4 regions of the Vibrio sp. Isolate22 genome follow, and region 3 is predicted to be linked to each of the others. Evidence: predicted binding sites of a transcription regulator. Region 3 holds the regulator's gene; each other region holds the start of a gene.
What was found. The regulator PurR, encoded in region 3, represses purine synthesis genes. The targets are predictions, from matches to a motif close to TNANGNAAACGTTTNCNTNA.
Positions count from the first base shown of each region.

Region 1: a site for PurR is predicted at 1,952-1,971, ahead of L1D55_RS14445 (phosphoribosylaminoimidazolesuccinocarboxamide synthase). Genes of this name have one in related genera too.
Region 2: a site for PurR is predicted at 2,124-2,143, ahead of L1D55_RS12100 (NupC/NupG family nucleoside CNT transporter). Genes of this name have one in related genera too.
Region 4: a site for PurR is predicted at 2,205-2,224, ahead of pckA (phosphoenolpyruvate carboxykinase (ATP)). Genes of this name have one in related genera too.

Region 1 is NZ_JAKEUW010000023.1:4,235-8,451, reverse strand. It holds gene L1D55_RS14460 (J domain-containing protein) at 1-693, shown strand, start outside; gene L1D55_RS14455 (hypothetical protein) at 859-1,047, shown strand; gene L1D55_RS14450 (SulA-like leucine-rich domain-containing protein) at 1,425-1,832, shown strand; gene L1D55_RS14445 (phosphoribosylaminoimidazolesuccinocarboxamide synthase) at 2,070-3,173, shown strand; gene L1D55_RS14440 (hypothetical protein) at 3,284-3,661, opposite strand; gene L1D55_RS14435 (helicase-related protein) at 3,865-4,217, opposite strand, start outside.
Region 2 is NZ_JAKEUW010000017.1:40,842-45,058, reverse strand. It holds gene L1D55_RS12110 (lytic murein transglycosylase) at 1-911, shown strand, start outside; gene L1D55_RS12105 (LysR family transcriptional regulator) at 1,064-1,984, shown strand; gene L1D55_RS12100 (NupC/NupG family nucleoside CNT transporter) at 2,190-3,389, shown strand; gene L1D55_RS12095 (sodium:proton antiporter) at 3,575-4,217, shown strand, end outside.
Region 3 is NZ_JAKEUW010000030.1:48,255-52,471, reverse strand. It holds gene torR (two-component system response regulator TorR) at 1-527, opposite strand, end outside; gene torD (molecular chaperone TorD) at 784-1,431, shown strand; gene purR (HTH-type transcriptional repressor PurR) at 1,748-2,752, shown strand; cyclic di-GMP riboswitch class I at 2,923-3,008, shown strand; gene L1D55_RS16800 (TfoX/Sxy family DNA transformation protein) at 3,136-3,726, shown strand; gene L1D55_RS16795 (DUF3316 domain-containing protein) at 3,831-4,190, opposite strand.
Region 4 is NZ_JAKEUW010000007.1:59,883-64,099, forward strand. It holds gene gspC (type II secretion system protein GspC) at 1-460, opposite strand, end outside; gene hslR (ribosome-associated heat shock protein Hsp15) at 776-1,162, shown strand; gene hslO (Hsp33 family molecular chaperone HslO) at 1,181-2,059, shown strand; gene pckA (phosphoenolpyruvate carboxykinase (ATP)) at 2,397-4,022, shown strand; gene L1D55_RS06550 (AsmA family protein) at 4,176-4,217, shown strand, end outside.

The DNA of each region.
Region 1 (4,217 bases), on a different contig from region 3:
CTTTACGAATCTTCCCCAGAACAAGCGCTACTCAGCCCGCTAGACGCGGCACAACTTTGGTATGAAGCAGCATTACCAGACAACCCAGACGCAGAAGATGGCTACAACCGTGTTCTTGAAGCACAGTTCAATCAACAACGTGCAAAACAGATCTCTTCAATCGAGCAGCTCGACGAGGGTATCGGCTCTGAAGTAGAAAACAGTCAGAGATTGTCTCAGCAAATACAATCTAACCAAGTGCAGTCTAACCTATCCAGTTCTAACCTAAGTGGCTCTGACTATATGATTGGTACGGCATTGGCGTTACTGATTGTTATCGTGAGTATCGGCGCGACTCTAGTGATCTCGCGAAAAAGAGAGATTCTGAAATCCAGTGACTTGGGAACGCAGAAGCAGGAGCTCGAAACTCAACTGAGCGAGAAGAACCGCACCATTAAGCAGCAAAAGCGTCAACTGCAGACCATGTTCAACGAATTAAAGAAACAAAAAGGCCAAAAAAGTTCGAACAGTTTACAGCTAGCCTGTGCGCTATTTGGCTACACGCCGAGCTCTATTCCTAACCAGAAAAGCATTAAGGTGAGATATAAACAACTATCAAAAATTTATCACCCTGATGGTCAAGGATGTGATGAAGAAATGAAACGTTTGAACAGCGCGCTAAAAACCATCTTACAAAGTGTTACGAAATCGTAAACAATTACACACCTTTATCTTTCCATCTCACAGAGATATCGATTTTATTGGTGTTGCAATCGATCACCTTCTCAAAAACGAGTAACAAACTATTAACCAATAGGTCTCTGTTGTGTCATAATTTGCGCCGAAAATACACCTGACTTAAACAGGTGAGGAGAGAATATGTTCACAATAGAAGGCGTTTGTGATTGGTGCAAAAAGCCAAGCCTAGTAAAAAAGCACGACTACCTAGATGGTAAGTGCCATCATGCATGTAAAGACTGCAATGATATCGCGACCATGGATGTTCGCCAGTTCAATATTGGTGAGATGGAAATGAGAGCAAAACTCTCCCAAGCAACACTGAGATAAGTTACACCGTTGAAATATAAGAAAGCGCCTTAGGCGCTTTTTTTGTGCCCAGCGTTTATCTTCTTATCTTCTTATCTTCTTATCTTCTTATCTTCTTATCTTCTTATCTTCTTATCTTCTTATCTTCTATACAGGTGTATACAGTGGTTTTGACAGAAAACTACTGTATACACCTGTATAAAGCTCACATTTTTTCCATTTCTGAGACAAAATAGCAAAATCATTCAAATTTAATTTATCTAATAATTTCAATGCCTTAATTGCAAAAATCTAATTTCAACATAAGAAATCGTCCAATAATCCCGCAAAAAACGCTTGATCTTATAAGCAACAAAAACTACTGTATACACATACAGCATGTATATAAGGGCAGCAAAATGATTCAAGCACACGTTAAAGCACAACACTCTAGCCCGCTAATTCACGGCGCATTTGCATCAGCTTCTCGCTCAGCTCATCATTCATCTGATGAAGCGTTATTTGCAAAAATGGCGTTGCTGTCCAATCAACATCAATGGCTACTATTTACGGCGCAAACACCAAGACCATCCGCTAAGCAACTGCAGAAACATAACGTATGCTGCGACCGCGTTATTCATATGAAAGCTTCTCACCAAATGACCGAAGCTGAAACAGTAGAGAAAGCGATCCGCTCTAAGAATGCGAGTGCGATCGTTGCTAGCGCATCGATTGATCAATTTAGCCAACAGTACTTAAGAACATTAGGTTTGCGTTTCCAGTGTGAGGTTTTCTTCATGGATGCCAACTCAGAGCGCATTCACTAAGCAACATCGCTCAACTAGATAGCCCAGTAATATAGTCCAAATATACTGCCTTCCCCTGCCCTACGATTCGCCTTAAATTTGGTGGATAGTTAGGCAGGGGTTTTTATTTGATCAGCAGATTTAGCAAACGTTTGCTTTTTCTCTGGAAGCAAACGTTAGATTGGGTATAATGCCCGTCTAATCATGTGCACATTGCACTTCTCTGTATGACGTTTGATAAAAGATAGGAATGTCTAAATGAGCCTCGCTGATCAAGTTCTTGCCGTAAATGATGACCTCCCAATCCGCACTGATAAACCTGTCCACAGTGGCAAGGTTCGTTCGGTTTACTGGTTAACTGAAGAAGATAGCCAACGACTAATTAAAGAGAAAGGCTACGACGTAGCACCTGATGCTCCTTTAGCTATCATGGTGATCAGTGACCGTATCTCTGCGTTTGATTGTATCTGGCGTGGTGAAGGCAACCTGAAAGGTGTTCCTGGTAAAGGCGCAGCGCTTAATGCTATCTCTAACCATTGGTTCAAGCTTTTTAAAGACAACGGTCTTGCTGACAGCCACATTCTTGATATCCCTCACCCATTCGTATGGATTGTACAAAAAGCTCGCCCAGTAATGATTGAAGCGATTTGTCGCCAATACATCACAGGTTCTATGTGGCGTGCGTACGCAAATGGTGAGCGTGAATTCTGTGGTATCGAAATGCCAGAAGGTCTAGAGAAAGATAAAAAACTACCAGAGCTTCTTATCACTCCTTCAACTAAAGGTATTCTGAAAGGCATTCCTGGTGTACCAGAAGCGGACGATGTAAACATCACGCGTCAGAACATCCAAGATAACTTTGCAGCATTTAACTTCTCACAAGAGAGCGATATCGCGCACTATGAGAAGCTATTGAAAGAAGGCTTTAACGTCATCAGTGACGCTTTAGAGAAAGTCGATCAAACCTTCGTGGATACCAAGTTTGAGTTTGGCTACGTGAACGATGCACAAGGTAACGAGAAGCTTATCTACATGGACGAAGTGGGCACACCTGACTCATCTCGTATCTGGGATACAGAGCAATACAACAATGGCAACATCGTTGAAAACTCAAAAGAAGGCTTCCGTCAGTTCCTACTTAACTACTTCCCTGACGCTGATATTCTACTGAACAAAGAGCGTATGCCAGAGCGTGAAGCGCTAGCGCGTGACAATGAATTGCCATTGGATGCACTGATGTCTCTTTCTCGCACTTACCTTGATATCGCAGCAAAGATTACCGGCGCTGAGATTGTACTGAGCGAAAACCCTAAACAAGAGATCATCGACGTATTGCGTGCTGACTACGGGCTGATCGACTAATCATCTTGTCGATTTAAACACCGTCACAATACAAAAAGGGCCTCAATATTGAGGCCCTTTTTACATATAATTTCAGTCTTGTTTGAGCATTGCTCTCACTGGTACAAGGCTTACAGTCGAATAGTAAATTCTTCTCCAGTATTACCTGCAATCACTAAATGACTACGCGATTCGATGTATTCGATCTGCTCTTCTTCAAGAGAATATGGCATCACTACTTTAAGCTCATTGATGCCTTCTAATTTGGCAAGCTTAAGCAAAGTAACGATGTTCGATTCATCACTTTTACGTGTAGACATCGATTTTAGTGCCATTTGCCATAAGCGATCTTCTGGGCTTGCTAGCTCTTTGATGCTGTCTCGCCAAACGGTACTGAACACTGGAGCGATAGTGGTAAGTGCTTCCAAAAAAGTCCATTTTTTACTGCACGAGGCGCCAAGAAAAGTTGTGTAATCAAACTCTACACGCGTCTCTTTCTGATTATCCATGATGTCCCCCGACACTTTGGCAACACAATATACTCAATATCTATCAACTCTTTCTTTATAGCAATAGGATATAGAAGAATGGTCTTTTATGACCTTTTGATTGGTTAAAATGGCATATAAAAATCAAATTTGTAACATAATCACCACTGAAAAATCATATATGCGCCTATTTGATTAATATTTTGAAGATAAAACTTATCTATCTATTTTATATCAATAATTCGGCTCGCCTTTTTGTACTGAATACGCCAGCCAGACCAAGTCGGTAACTCCCATCGTTTCGGCGGCGATTTTCTACTACCCGACTGATAATGAACGTAAACCAGCTTTCTTCCGACAAGGTACTCAACCTCCAAGTTCAAGTCAGCAAGAGTGAGTGAGAACGGGTACTTTTCAGCGAACTCTGTGTATAGCCAACTAGGGATACCTTCAAAAGGAATGTCCGAGGCATCAAACATTTCAAGCTCAGTGACATCAGTAACTCCTAGCACTTCAAGCTGCTCAATAAACCACGATTCAAAACTCAGTTGCTCGATATCGGAGGTAAACTTGGTTT
Region 2 (4,217 bases), on a different contig from region 3:
TGAGTTTCGAGCAATATGTAGAAAAACTAAAGCAACAAGGCCGTGAAGAAGGCATTTCTGAAGCGATCATTGATGAAGCCTTTGATGGTGTGACGTTTAAGCCAAGAGCGGTCAAAGCGGATAAAAACCAACCTGAAAAGAAACTGACTCTGGATGAGTACATTCCACGAGCAGTGCCAGATTGGAAAGTGAAGCAAGCAAGATCACTGTATAAGAAGCATTACAAAGCCTTAAAGCGCATTGGTGATGAATATGGCGTTCAGCCTCGATTCATTGTCGCTTTATGGGGCGTTGAGAGTAATTTCGGTAAATTCACCGGTAATTACAGCGTTATCGATGCTTTAACTACGATGGCTTACGAAGGGCGCAGAGAAGCGTTTTTCCGCAGTGAAGCGATGGCGGCGTTGACTATTCTTGACCAAGGACATATCACCCCGAAAGAGATGAAAGGCTCTTGGGCTGGTGCTATGGGCCAACCTCAGTTTATGCCTAGCTCATTCTTAGCGTATGCCGCTGATGGCAATGGCGATGGTAAGAAAGATATCTGGGGTACGGAAGAAGATGTATTTGCCTCGGCGGCGAATTATCTGAGCCAATCCGGTTGGGATGATAAGTACACTTGGGGCCGCCAGGTTCACGTACCGTCAACGGTGTCTATTGATTTACAAGGACGCTCTGAAGACAAAGCGAAATACCTAAAAGAGTGGTCTGAACTGGGTATTAAGCGTTATGACGACCGTCCACTGCCAAACCTTGATGAAGACATTAAAGCTTGGTTAATCATGCCAGATGACGAAGCGGGCCGTTCTTACCTCGTTTACAATAACTACAATGTGTTAATGAAGTGGAATCGTTCTTACTACTTTGCTTTGGCTGTTAGTCATCTAGCAGACAGAATCAAGTTTGATTAGTAGACCTAATTATATTCATTGGTAGAGCTTGCTTTGATGGCATTTGGCCTACCATAGGCAGAACGAACTAAAGGACTCTTCGGAGTCCTTTTTGATTTTATATTTTAGAGTTTTAAGAAGGTGGTCTTGTGCTAACAGATAGAGCTGCACAGATGGTGATATTCCATGCATTAATTAAGCACGATGGCTTTACTAGTGCTGCGAAAAGCTTGAACGTCTCGGTGTCTCATATCAGTAAACAAGTTGCTTTGCTTGAAGACTCTATTGGTATCAAATTGGTACAACGCACCACACGTAGCCTCACGCTAACGGAAGCAGGGGAAGTCTTCTATCAGCACTGTGAGCAACTGTTTAACACGGTAAAAGCGGCTCAAATGGATATGGATAGCCAGCGTGACGATATCTCTGGAATACTGCGTGTTGGGCTGTCGCAGTCATTTGGCACCTTACATATTATTCCTGCGATAGATGAGCTCAGGCAGTTGTATCCTCAGTTGAGAATCGAAGTCCACCTGTTCGATTACAAAGTGGACATGATTGAAGAGCGTCTGGATCTTTGGATCACCAATAACGAAGACTTACCTGAAGGGTACATTGCGCAGCGATTAGCAGATAGTCAGTTTGTGGTAGCCGCATCGCCTGATTACCTGATTAAAGCCGGGACACCGCACGTACCGTCGGATCTGATTGACCACAACTGCCTTATCTATCGTAGCCGAGAGCGAGACTACACGTCGTGGGCGTTCGATAATGGGCAAGAGAACCTCAGTGTAAAAGTAGCTGGGGATTACTCGGTGGATTTAGCTGAGGCCGTTCGAGACGCTGCGGTATCAGGGTGGGGCGTGGCTTACTTAGCCACTTACTTAGTGAAGGAAGAGTTCAGAACGGGCAAGTTAATCCAAGTTTTGCCGGAATGGAGAGCGAGTCAGCTGATGCCGTTCTATGCTGTATATCCGAGTCGAAAGAACATGCCGAAGAAGCTTTCTGCGGTGATTGAGTTCATCAAAGATCATATTGGATCGCCGACGTACTGGGATGAAAACCTAAAAACGTGCGTTGAACTGCATCGTTAACTGTTTCCAAATCTATAAATATAATTTCCATATGGAAAAAGTGTGCTTTTTAATCAAAGTTAATTATTAAAATTCAATGACTTAATTAAAACCATTACTCAAAGGTGATTACCCCAACATCACATTAACAACCGCCGCTTGCCGCAAACGATTTCCTCTATAGAATGCGTCGCCTTTCCTAACTACAACTTTTAGGTTGACGCACATGGCTTCGCTACTTGGAATTATTACTATTTTAGTTGCCGCTTGGTTACTATCTACGGACAGAAAAAATATTCCACTAAGAACAGTCTCTTTGGCTTTCTTACTACAAATCTCATTCGCGCTATTGGTTCTGTATGTACCAATGGGTAAAGAAGCGTTGAATGCAGCCACAGGTGCGGTATCTAGCTTGATCAACTACGGTCAAGAAGGGATTAACTTCCTATTTGGTGGCCTTACGAACAACGGTTTCGTTTTCGCGATTAATGTTCTGGGCATCATTATCTTTTTCTCGGCGCTTATCTCTGGTTTGTACCACATCGGCTTTATGCCAAAAGTGATCAACCTTATCGGTGGTGCGCTGCAGAAGTTCTTGGGCACAGGCCGTGCTGAATCACTGTCTGCAACTGCAAATATCTTCGTTGGCATGATTGAAGCACCATTGGTGGTTAAGCCTTACTTGAAACATATGACGGACTCGCAACTGTTCGCAGTGATGGTGTGTGGTTTGGCGTCTGTAGCGGGTGGCACGCTTGTTGGTTATGCATCGCTAGGTGTAGACCTAAACTACCTGATTGCCGCGGCATTTATGTCTGCACCGGCAGGTCTGTTAATGGCTAAAATCCTAGTGCCTGGCAGTGCTGACGATGTTCAAGAAAACATTGAGTCTGATGTTGAAATTCCACGAGCAACAAACGTAGTTGAGGCAATGGCAGATGGGGCTATGTCTGGACTTCGTATTGCCGTTGCGGTGGGTGCGACACTTCTTGCCTTTATCAGTGTGATTGCAATGCTGAATGGCTTGCTAGGTATTGTTGGTGGTTGGTTTGGCGTAAACCTAAGCTTCGAACTTCTCCTAGGTTATGTGTTCGCACCCGTTGCATGGCTGATCGGTGTGCCGTGGTCTGAAGCTGTTGTGGCAGGTTCACTGATCGGTAACAAGATTGTTGTGAACGAATTTGTCGCTTTCATCCAGTTAATGGATGCTAAAGAGGTACTAAGCGAGCACTCACAAGCGATCGTTACCTTCGCACTGTGTGGCTTTGCTAACATTTCAACAATGGCGATTTTGATTGGTGGTCTAGGTAGCTTGGTACCAGAGCGTCGCTCTTTCATCTCACAATACGGCTTTAAAGCGATTTGTGCAGGTGTGTTTGCTAACCTAATGAGTGCAGCGATCGCTGGCGTGGTACTTTCACTCTAGCTAGATGATAAGTACCGAGTGAACGAGTCAGTCACTTTATTTCCCCTATAGTAAAGTGACTGATTAATCACAATAATATTCGGTTAGTATGAAAAAGAGAGCCTATAGTTTAATGACGTAGGCTTTCTTGTTTCAGTAAACAGATTTGGACCACAGGGTGTGGCACCAATTATTTAGGGGCATAAATGGATTTGTCGATTACTTCTTCTTTGGCGTTAATTGGACTCTTGTCTTTAGCTTGTCAGTTGCTTGGCTGGCGTTTGCGCCTTCCCGCTATTCTCCCTCTTCTTATCGTCGGCCTGTTATTGGGTCCCGGCTTAAATGTCCTTAACCCAGATGTTATTTTCGGTGATGTTCTATTCCCACTAATTTCACTAGGTGTTGCTATCATTCTGTTTGAAGGCGCATTGACTCTTAACTTCAAGGAGATCAGAGGCCATGGTCGTATGGTGACTCATCTAGTAAGTGTCGGCATGCTGATTACATGGGCGTGTATTGTGGTCGGTGCTTACTACTTTGTTAACTTTAGTTGGCCATTAGCGGCGCTATTCGGTGCCTTGGTGGTGGTGACGGGGCCGACAGTAATTGTGCCCATGCTGCGTAGTATTCAGCCCAAAGCTTCTCTTGGCAGCATTTTACGATGGGAAGGGATTGTGATTGATCCCATTGGCGCTCTGTTTGCCGTTCTGGTTTATGAATATATTGTCTCTTCTGCTGACCCTACCGGTCATGTGTTGTCAGCGCTTGGGCTGACTCTGGCTATTGGTTTAGGCTTAGGGATCATCGGTGGCCATTTGATTGCCAAGATGCTGCAAGGGCATTGGGTGC
Region 3 (4,217 bases):
GAAGACAGTGCAACCAATAATTCATATTCAGCTTTCGTCAGTTTTACCGGCTCACCGTTTTTGCTTAACGCACGACGAGGGATATCAAATGTCCATTCACCAAAACGAACCACTGACTCATCTTGTGACTCTTCAGCCTCACCTGCTGTCGTTTTACGAGCAGCAGAAATGCGCCAAAGTAGATTTTTAACTCGAACTAATAACTCGCGAAGTTCGAAAGGTTTAGTAACGTAATCGTCAGCGCCCATTTCAAGGCCAACAATTTTGTCGATGCTATCCGTGCGTCCAGTAACCAAAATAATTCCAATGTCAGATTGACTGCGTAATTCGCGAGTTAGCATCAATCCATCTTCGCCTGGTAAGTTGATGTCCAGCATAATGAGGTCAACGTTGTTTTCTTCTAACACGCTTCTCATTTGAGCACCGCTTTCGGCCTCGCTCACTGTGTAACCTTCGTTCTGGAAATAACCAACCAGTTTACTACGGGTCACCACATCATCTTCTACGACTAATACGTGATAGCTCATCTACACCACTTTTCTTATTTAATAGTTTCGGTGACTATTCTATTCATAACTAGTAACAATTCTAGTGGTACTGAAGATAAATGCCAGAAACATGGATTTTTTTTGATACAAGACAATCTTAAACCTTGCTATTTGTCGTCTAGCACAATTCAATATAGGCATTACTACTAACGAGTAACTTTGCATTTCGCAAATAACCTCGTCATCAGCCTTGGTGTGCGAAAAGACACCACAAGACTAAATCAGGATCTATGTAATGAAAGATACGAAAACGTTCAATGAGCAAAGAGCAGAAATTTACTGGTGGCTATCAAGCTTATTCGCCAAAGAGCTCACTCAAGACGAACTTGACCACTACCATTCTGTTGAAATTCGTTCTTTCTTAACTGGTTTAGGCGAAAATGAAACTCTAAAGCCTGCTATTGATAAGTTGGTTGATGCACTGAACCGCCTACAAACTCGCGAAGATGCACAACTAGAACTGTCTGCTGACTTTTGCGACCTTTTCCTAAAGACAGATAAGCATGGCGCCCTTCCTTATGCCTCAATGTACATCGGTGAAACTGGCCTATTAAACGATAAACCAGCGAAAAAGATGGAAGAGATCATGGCTAAGCACAACCTAGTGGTTAACCAAGATCTAAAAGAACCAGCAGACCACATCGCTATCGAACTCGACTTCTTAGGAAACCTAATCATTCGCTCTAATGAAACAGAATCAGAAGAAGAACTAGAAAAATCGTTCGAAGTTCAGCAACAATTTATCGAGCAACAGCTATTAACTTGGATCCCGAAATTCAACGTTAAGTGTCACGATGTTGATGAATTCGGTTTCTACGCTGCTGTCTCTTCTCTGCTAATGGCTTTCTGTCAATTAGATGCTCAATATTTAGCTGGTGAATAAGGTTAACTGATGACTAGGTAAATAAATTCCGTAGAATGTGACAATTCACCCGGATTTCTGGGTGAATTGTATTGCGAGTATTTTCTAGTCAGTCTAGAATTGTGACCGCAAACGATAAAATATGAAACATTCACGAAATGCTATGCTTATTAAGTTCAGAGCATTTCGGTGTTAAAACAAGCCGCTCACTAGCGGTTTTTTGTTTTTTAACACTTTAGTACCCAAAGAGCCCTACAAATTTAAGCTCTTAGTTAGGTAGCTTAACGGCTACTTCACTCCGTACTTTGGGGAAAGTAGCTTCTAATAGGATAAAACCATGGCCACTATAAAAGATGTCGCTCGCTTAGCAGGCGTATCAACCACAACCGTTTCTCACGTAATCAACAAAACACGTTTTGTTGCAGAAGCGACTCAAGAAAAAGTAAATAAAGCGGTAGACGAATTAAACTATGCACCAAGTGCTGTTGCTCGTAGTTTGAAGTGTAATTCAACACGAACTATCGGCATGCTAGTGACTCAATCAACAAACCTATTCTTCTCTGAAGTTATCGATGGTGTTGAGAGCTACTGCTACCGTCAAGGTTACACTTTGATCCTGTGTAACACTGGTGGTATCTATGAGAAGCAACGTGACTACATTCGAATGCTTGCAGAGAAACGTGTAGATGGCATCTTAGTTATGTGTTCAGACCTAACAGAAGAACTGAGAGAGATGTTAGATCGTCATGCTGACATCCCTAAAGTAGTCATGGATTGGGGCCCAGAGAGTTCTCAAGCAGATAAAATCATTGATAACTCTGAAGAAGGCGGCTACCTAGCGACTAAATACCTAATCGACCGCGGTCACTCAAAGATTGCTTGTTTAAGTGGCCACTTAGACAAAGCAGCCTGTGTTGAACGTATCGCTGGTTACAAGCGCGCTCTAGAAGAAGCAAACATCACTGCAAGTGACGATATGATCATCGAAGGTAACTTCGAGTGTGATACAGCAGTACTTGCGGCAGACAAAATTGTTGAGATGGAAGAGCGCCCTACGGCAGTATTCTGCTTTAACGATACGATGGCACTCGGCTTAATGAGTCGCTTACAGCAAAAAGGCATCCGTATCCCAGAAGATATCTCTATCATTGGCTACGATAACATCGAATTGGCGGAGTACTTCTCTCCACCATTGACCACCGTTCACCAACCGAAGCGTCGTGTCGGCAAGAACGCATTCGAAATTCTGCTTGAGCGCATAAAAGACAAAGACCATGAAAAACGTGTCTTCGAAATGCACCCAGAAATTGTTGAACGTAGTACAGTTAAAACGTTAAATTAACTGATAAATTGAGTTTATTTTCATCAAGCGCACCTTTGGGGGCGCTTTTTTTATCAGCAGACAAAATAAACCTAGTTTCATATAATAAAGATCATTAATTGAAGCAATATCACATTTTGAAATATCAAGTGTGAGCCTCATTCAACAAAAACTTTATTCTATTCAATCAGTCACGCACAGGGCAAATCACTTGAAAAGGTGAGACGCAAAGCTTCCGGCCTAAACCACTCGTTGGTATGGTAGCGGGGTTACCGATGGCAAAATGCAGTAACTACTAATAATTTAGTAATTTACGGCTTATTGACAATGTAATTGCAACATTTTGCTAATCTCTCGGACCTGCTTATTTGGTGGCGTAGTTCAAATACACCGAGATAAATAACATGGATAAACCGATACTAAAGGACTCAATGAAGTTATTTGAGCCCCTAGGAAAAATAAAATCACGCTCAATGTTTGGTGGATTCGGTCTTTTTGCTGATGACACTATGTTTGCTCTGGTTGTTAATGACCAGTTGCACATACGAGCAGACAAAGGCACAACAAAACAGTTCGAGCAACAAGGGTTTCAACCGTACGTCTACAAAAAACGTGGTTTCCCTGTCGTAACTAAATACTTCGCTTTACCAGAAGGCCTGTGGCAAGACCAAGAGAAAATCTTACAACTTGCAACTACGTCTCTGGGTTTTGCAAAAGAAGAGAAAGCTGAACAGTCCGCTGCTAAGCCTACTCGACTGAAAGACCTCCCTAACCTTCGACTTGCCACTGAGCGCATGTTGAAGAAGGCCGGGATTGATTCCGTAGAACGTTTATATGAATCTGGCTCTGTAAACGCATTTAATGCCATCAAGGAATCTCATACGTCCTCTGTCAGTATTGAACTGCTTTGGGCATTAGAAGGAGCGATCAATGGCACGCATTGGTCGGTTATTCCACAGCAACGTCGCGAAGAGCTTATCAGTCGCGTCAATTAACATTGTCAGTACACCCTTTTTTATACAACTAAGCCGCATTTCTGCGGCTTTTTTTTCGATTAGTAACATTAGATAGTTTGCTGTTTTAGCACCCTATCAACATCCTAGAAAGATGGGCGATAATTATACTTAAAGTCGACTTTGACCATCGGAACGAAGTTAATCTCTCCAGATGAGTTCATGATTTCTTTGACTTTGATGCTCCCGTTTCTGATTTCAAACGAACGCACGTCCACCTTTTCAGAAGCTTGAGGTAGGATTTTGCTGAGTTCATAGGAACCCTTGCCGTTTATCTCCATCCAGATTTGTTTACCAGATTCGTAAGCCTGTGATTGGCTCGCAACTACATCCCCTTTAAAGATTTTAGATTCTACAGCGGCTCTATGATAGACACCCGAACCCATAGCTTGGAAAGAGAAAAGGCTTGTTGTAGCGATAACCGTCATCATTGATAATAATTTCATAGCTAGCTCCTTAGTTGTCTGCCTGAA
Region 4 (4,217 bases), on a different contig from region 3:
TCACGCGGTCAATTAATACGGCTTTAAGTTTGGCTCTGGTGCCTTCTATCTGTTCATTAATCCCGTAAGTCGCTTGCGTACCACGGTTGGCAATCACCGCTAAGCTCAATTCTGGGTTAGAACTGGCAACCGCACCCACTAACACTAAGTTAAGGCGAGTCTTAGGCGCATCCTGAATCACTTGTTGTTCAACCACTGCAGGCTTGCTTGGGTTGTAAGCGCCAAACATGTTGCTCTTTTGCAAAGAAGAGATGTCTAAGGTTGATTGAGGAGTCGCAGACGATGAAACTGTTGCTTTCCAAGGCACGACGGTTTGCTCAGCCGGTTCAATAAACCAGACAAGCTGCCCTAAAATCCATGCAGAGGCTGCAATAAGCACACAACAAATAGCGAGGCTCAGTTTCTGCTGAAGCACAAATCCATTATCTAATAAGCGGCTCAGCAGCGGGGAATTCCCCATACGACTTTTGAGCTCTAAAAAGTTCACTTTAACTGACCCATCCATAACTAAGAAAACTGTAACTTACTAAACTTTCAGCTTTTTATGCTTAAATTCTGTCCATGCTTTTTTGAAAGCATAATATCTCAAACTATATCATAGACAATCTATAAATCTTCATTACCTAAGCTATTTTGTAATCTTCCTTGAAAAAAAAGCACGTTGCCTCCACATAAGCTTCTAACAAATGCGATAAGCATCATCAAATAAAACAAGTCGCATAGTGTTGATAACTGTTCAATGCTACTCACTTCTCACTAAAAAGGCACAGCCTATATGAAAACTTCTAATGAAGCTGTCAGACTCGATAAATGGTTGTGGGCAGCGCGCTTTTACAAAACTCGCTCTATTGCTCGCAATATGGTCGATGGTGGTAAAGTCCACTATAATGGTCAGCGCAGCAAGCCAAGTAAGATTGTCGAACTTGGGGCAGTTATTACACTGCGCCAAGGTAATGAAGAAAAGACGGTAACGATCGAGAAAATTTCAGCCCACCGTGGCGGAGCGCCGATCGCTCAAACCCTCTATGAAGAAACCACCGAGAGCTTGGCAAAACGAGAAGAGTTTGCGAAACAACGCAAGCTACACGCACACAACCCAGCTCCAGAGCGTCGCCCTGATAAAAAGCAACGTCGTGACATCATCAAGTTCAAGCATCAATAAGCTAGAAGGAATAGCCAAATGGCAAACAATGTTTTAAATCGCTACCTATTTGAAGACCTATCAGTACGTGGTGAATTGGTACAAATGGATGAAGCGTACCAACAGATTATTTCTAGCAAGGAATACCCAGCTCCAGTACAAAAGCTGCTGGGTGAGCTATTGGTTTCAACCACGCTACTGACTGCGACCCTAAAATTTGAAGGCTCTATCACTATGCAGCTGCAAGGTGATGGCCCAGTATCTCTAGCAGTTATCAATGGCGACCATAACCAAAAGATCCGTGGTGTTGCTCGTTTTGAAGGTGATATTGCCGACGATGCTGGCCTACACGACCTAATGGGCAAAGGCCACCTAGTGATCACTATCGATCCTAAGAAAGGCGAACGCTACCAAGGTATCGTTGGTCTTGAAGGCGACACACTAGCTCAAGTACTTGAAGGTTACTTCGCGAACTCTGAGCAGCTTAAGACTCGTCTATGGCTACGCACTGGTGAGCACGAAGGCAAAGCACACGCTGCTGGTATGTTGCTACAAGTTATGCCTGACGGCACTGGTACTCCAAATGACTTTGAGCACCTAGAGCAGCTAACAGACACAGTGAAAAACGAAGAGCTATTCTCTCTAGAAGCAAACGAACTGCTTTACCGTTTGTACAACCAAGAGAAAGTACAACTTTTCACACCACAGCCAGTTGAATTCTTCTGTGGTTGTTCTCGTGAACGCAGCGCTGCAGCAATCATTACCATTGCTCAAGAAGAGATTTACGACATCCTAAGCACTGAAGGTAGCGTCGCTCTTCACTGTGATTACTGTGGTACGAACTACTCGTTCGACAAGAACGATGTTGATGCACTGTATGCAGAAGCAGCAGATAAAGGCAGCAATACGGTTCATTAATTTACGTCGTACCAAAAACACGTAATTTACCCCAAAAAGGTCAGCACTAAGCTGGCCTTTTTTGTGATCAAAATAGCGCAAACTTCGTAACATCTCGTAATAAAATCACTGCTTAATTTTAATCAATTAATAATGTTCCCGCCCCTAGCGCAAAGGTTTGCGTACAGGATAGACTAGTTAGGCCAATATGTGACGAGACACTTAAAACCCCACGGTTAATATGGATATTTTTTGAGCTGTATCCCTGTTTCCCCCGAGTCTCGTTGCTAGCATGGTGAGCAGATAACAATAAAAAATTAATACAAAATCCCTACAAAATATCCTACAAGGAGCACCTATGACCGTTATGGAACATACTAAGGCTGCACAAATTGATCTAACTAAGCACGGACTTACTGGCGTTACCGAAGTTCTTCGCAATCCTAGCTATGAGCAGTTATTCGTTGAAGAAACACTGCCAGGTTTGGAAGGCTACGAAAAAGGCGTAGTAACGGAACTAGGTGCTGTTGCTGTTGACACTGGTATCTTTACTGGCCGCTCACCGAAAGATAAGTACATTGTTAAAGATGACACGACCCGCGATACCATGTGGTGGTCAGATCAAGGCAAAAACGATAACAAACCGATCACAACTGAAGTATGGAATGAGCTGAAAGAGCTTGTAACAACTCAGCTATCTGGCAAGCGCCTGTTTGTCATCGACGGTTACTGTGGTGCTAACCCTGATACACGCTTAAGTGTACGTATTATCACTGAAGTCGCGTGGCAAGCGCACTTCGTTAAGAACATGTTCATTCGTCCTACCGACGAAGAGCTAGCAACGTTCGAACCTGATTTCGTGGTAATGAACGGTGCTAAAACAACTAACCCTAACTGGGAAAAACAGGGCCTAAACTCTGAGAACTTCGTAGCATTCAACCTAACAGAGCGTGTTCAAATCATCGGTGGTACTTGGTACGGCGGTGAGATGAAGAAAGGCATGTTCGCAATGATGAACTACCTACTTCCTCTGCAAGGTATCGCTTCAATGCACTGTAGTGCAAACGTCGGCGAAAAAGGTGATGTAGCGGTATTCTTCGGTCTATCTGGTACAGGTAAAACAACGCTATCAACAGACCCTAAACGTGAACTAATCGGTGACGATGAGCACGGCTGGGATGACGACGGTATCTTCAACTTTGAAGGCGGTTGTTACGCGAAGACGATCCGTCTATCTAAGGAAGCAGAACCAGAAATCTACAATGCAATCCGTCGTGATGCACTGTTAGAAAACGTAACGGTTCGTGGCGATGGTTCTATCGATTTTGATGACGGTTCTAAAACAGAAAACACTCGTGTTTCTTACCCGATTCACCACATCGACAACATCGTTAAGCCAGTATCAAAAGCAGGTCACGCTCAAAAGGTTATCTTCCTGACTGCTGATGCATTTGGTGTATTACCACCAGTTTCTAAACTGACTCCAGAGCAAACGAAGTACCACTTCCTATCTGGTTTCACAGCGAAACTAGCAGGTACAGAGCGCGGTATCACAGAGCCGACTCCAACCTTCTCTGCAGCATTTGGCGCGGCGTTCCTAACGCTTCACCCAACTCAGTACGCTGAAGTACTTGTGAAACGCATGGAAGCAGCAGGCGCTGAAGCTTACCTAGTAAACACAGGTTGGAACGGTACTGGCAAACGTATCTCTATCCAAGATACGCGTGGCATCATCGACGCTATCCTAGATGGTTCTATCGACAAGGCTGAGACTAAGGTTATCCCTATGTTCAACCTAGAAGTGCCTCTAGCGCTGCACGATGTTGACCCTGCGATCCTAGATCCACGCGACACGTACACAGACCCACTACAATGGGAAAGCAAAGCGAAAGATCTAGCAGAGCGCTTCATCAACAACTTTGATAAGTACACTGACAACGCTGAAGGTAAGTCACTGGTTGCGGCTGGTCCACAACTAAACTAATCCAAGCATCTGCTCGGGCTAAGCCAAAAGCGAACGCCCATTTAAAACGATATTTTTGTAGCAAGCCCCTCTTTTGAGGGGCTTTTTTGTTGATGCTTGTCCCTTTTTGTTCCACTCTGTTTTAAGACTATTGAAATGTAAGGCTTTCAAGGAATGAAAAAGGTATTCATGGTGTTCGGCATTGTGTTGGCTATC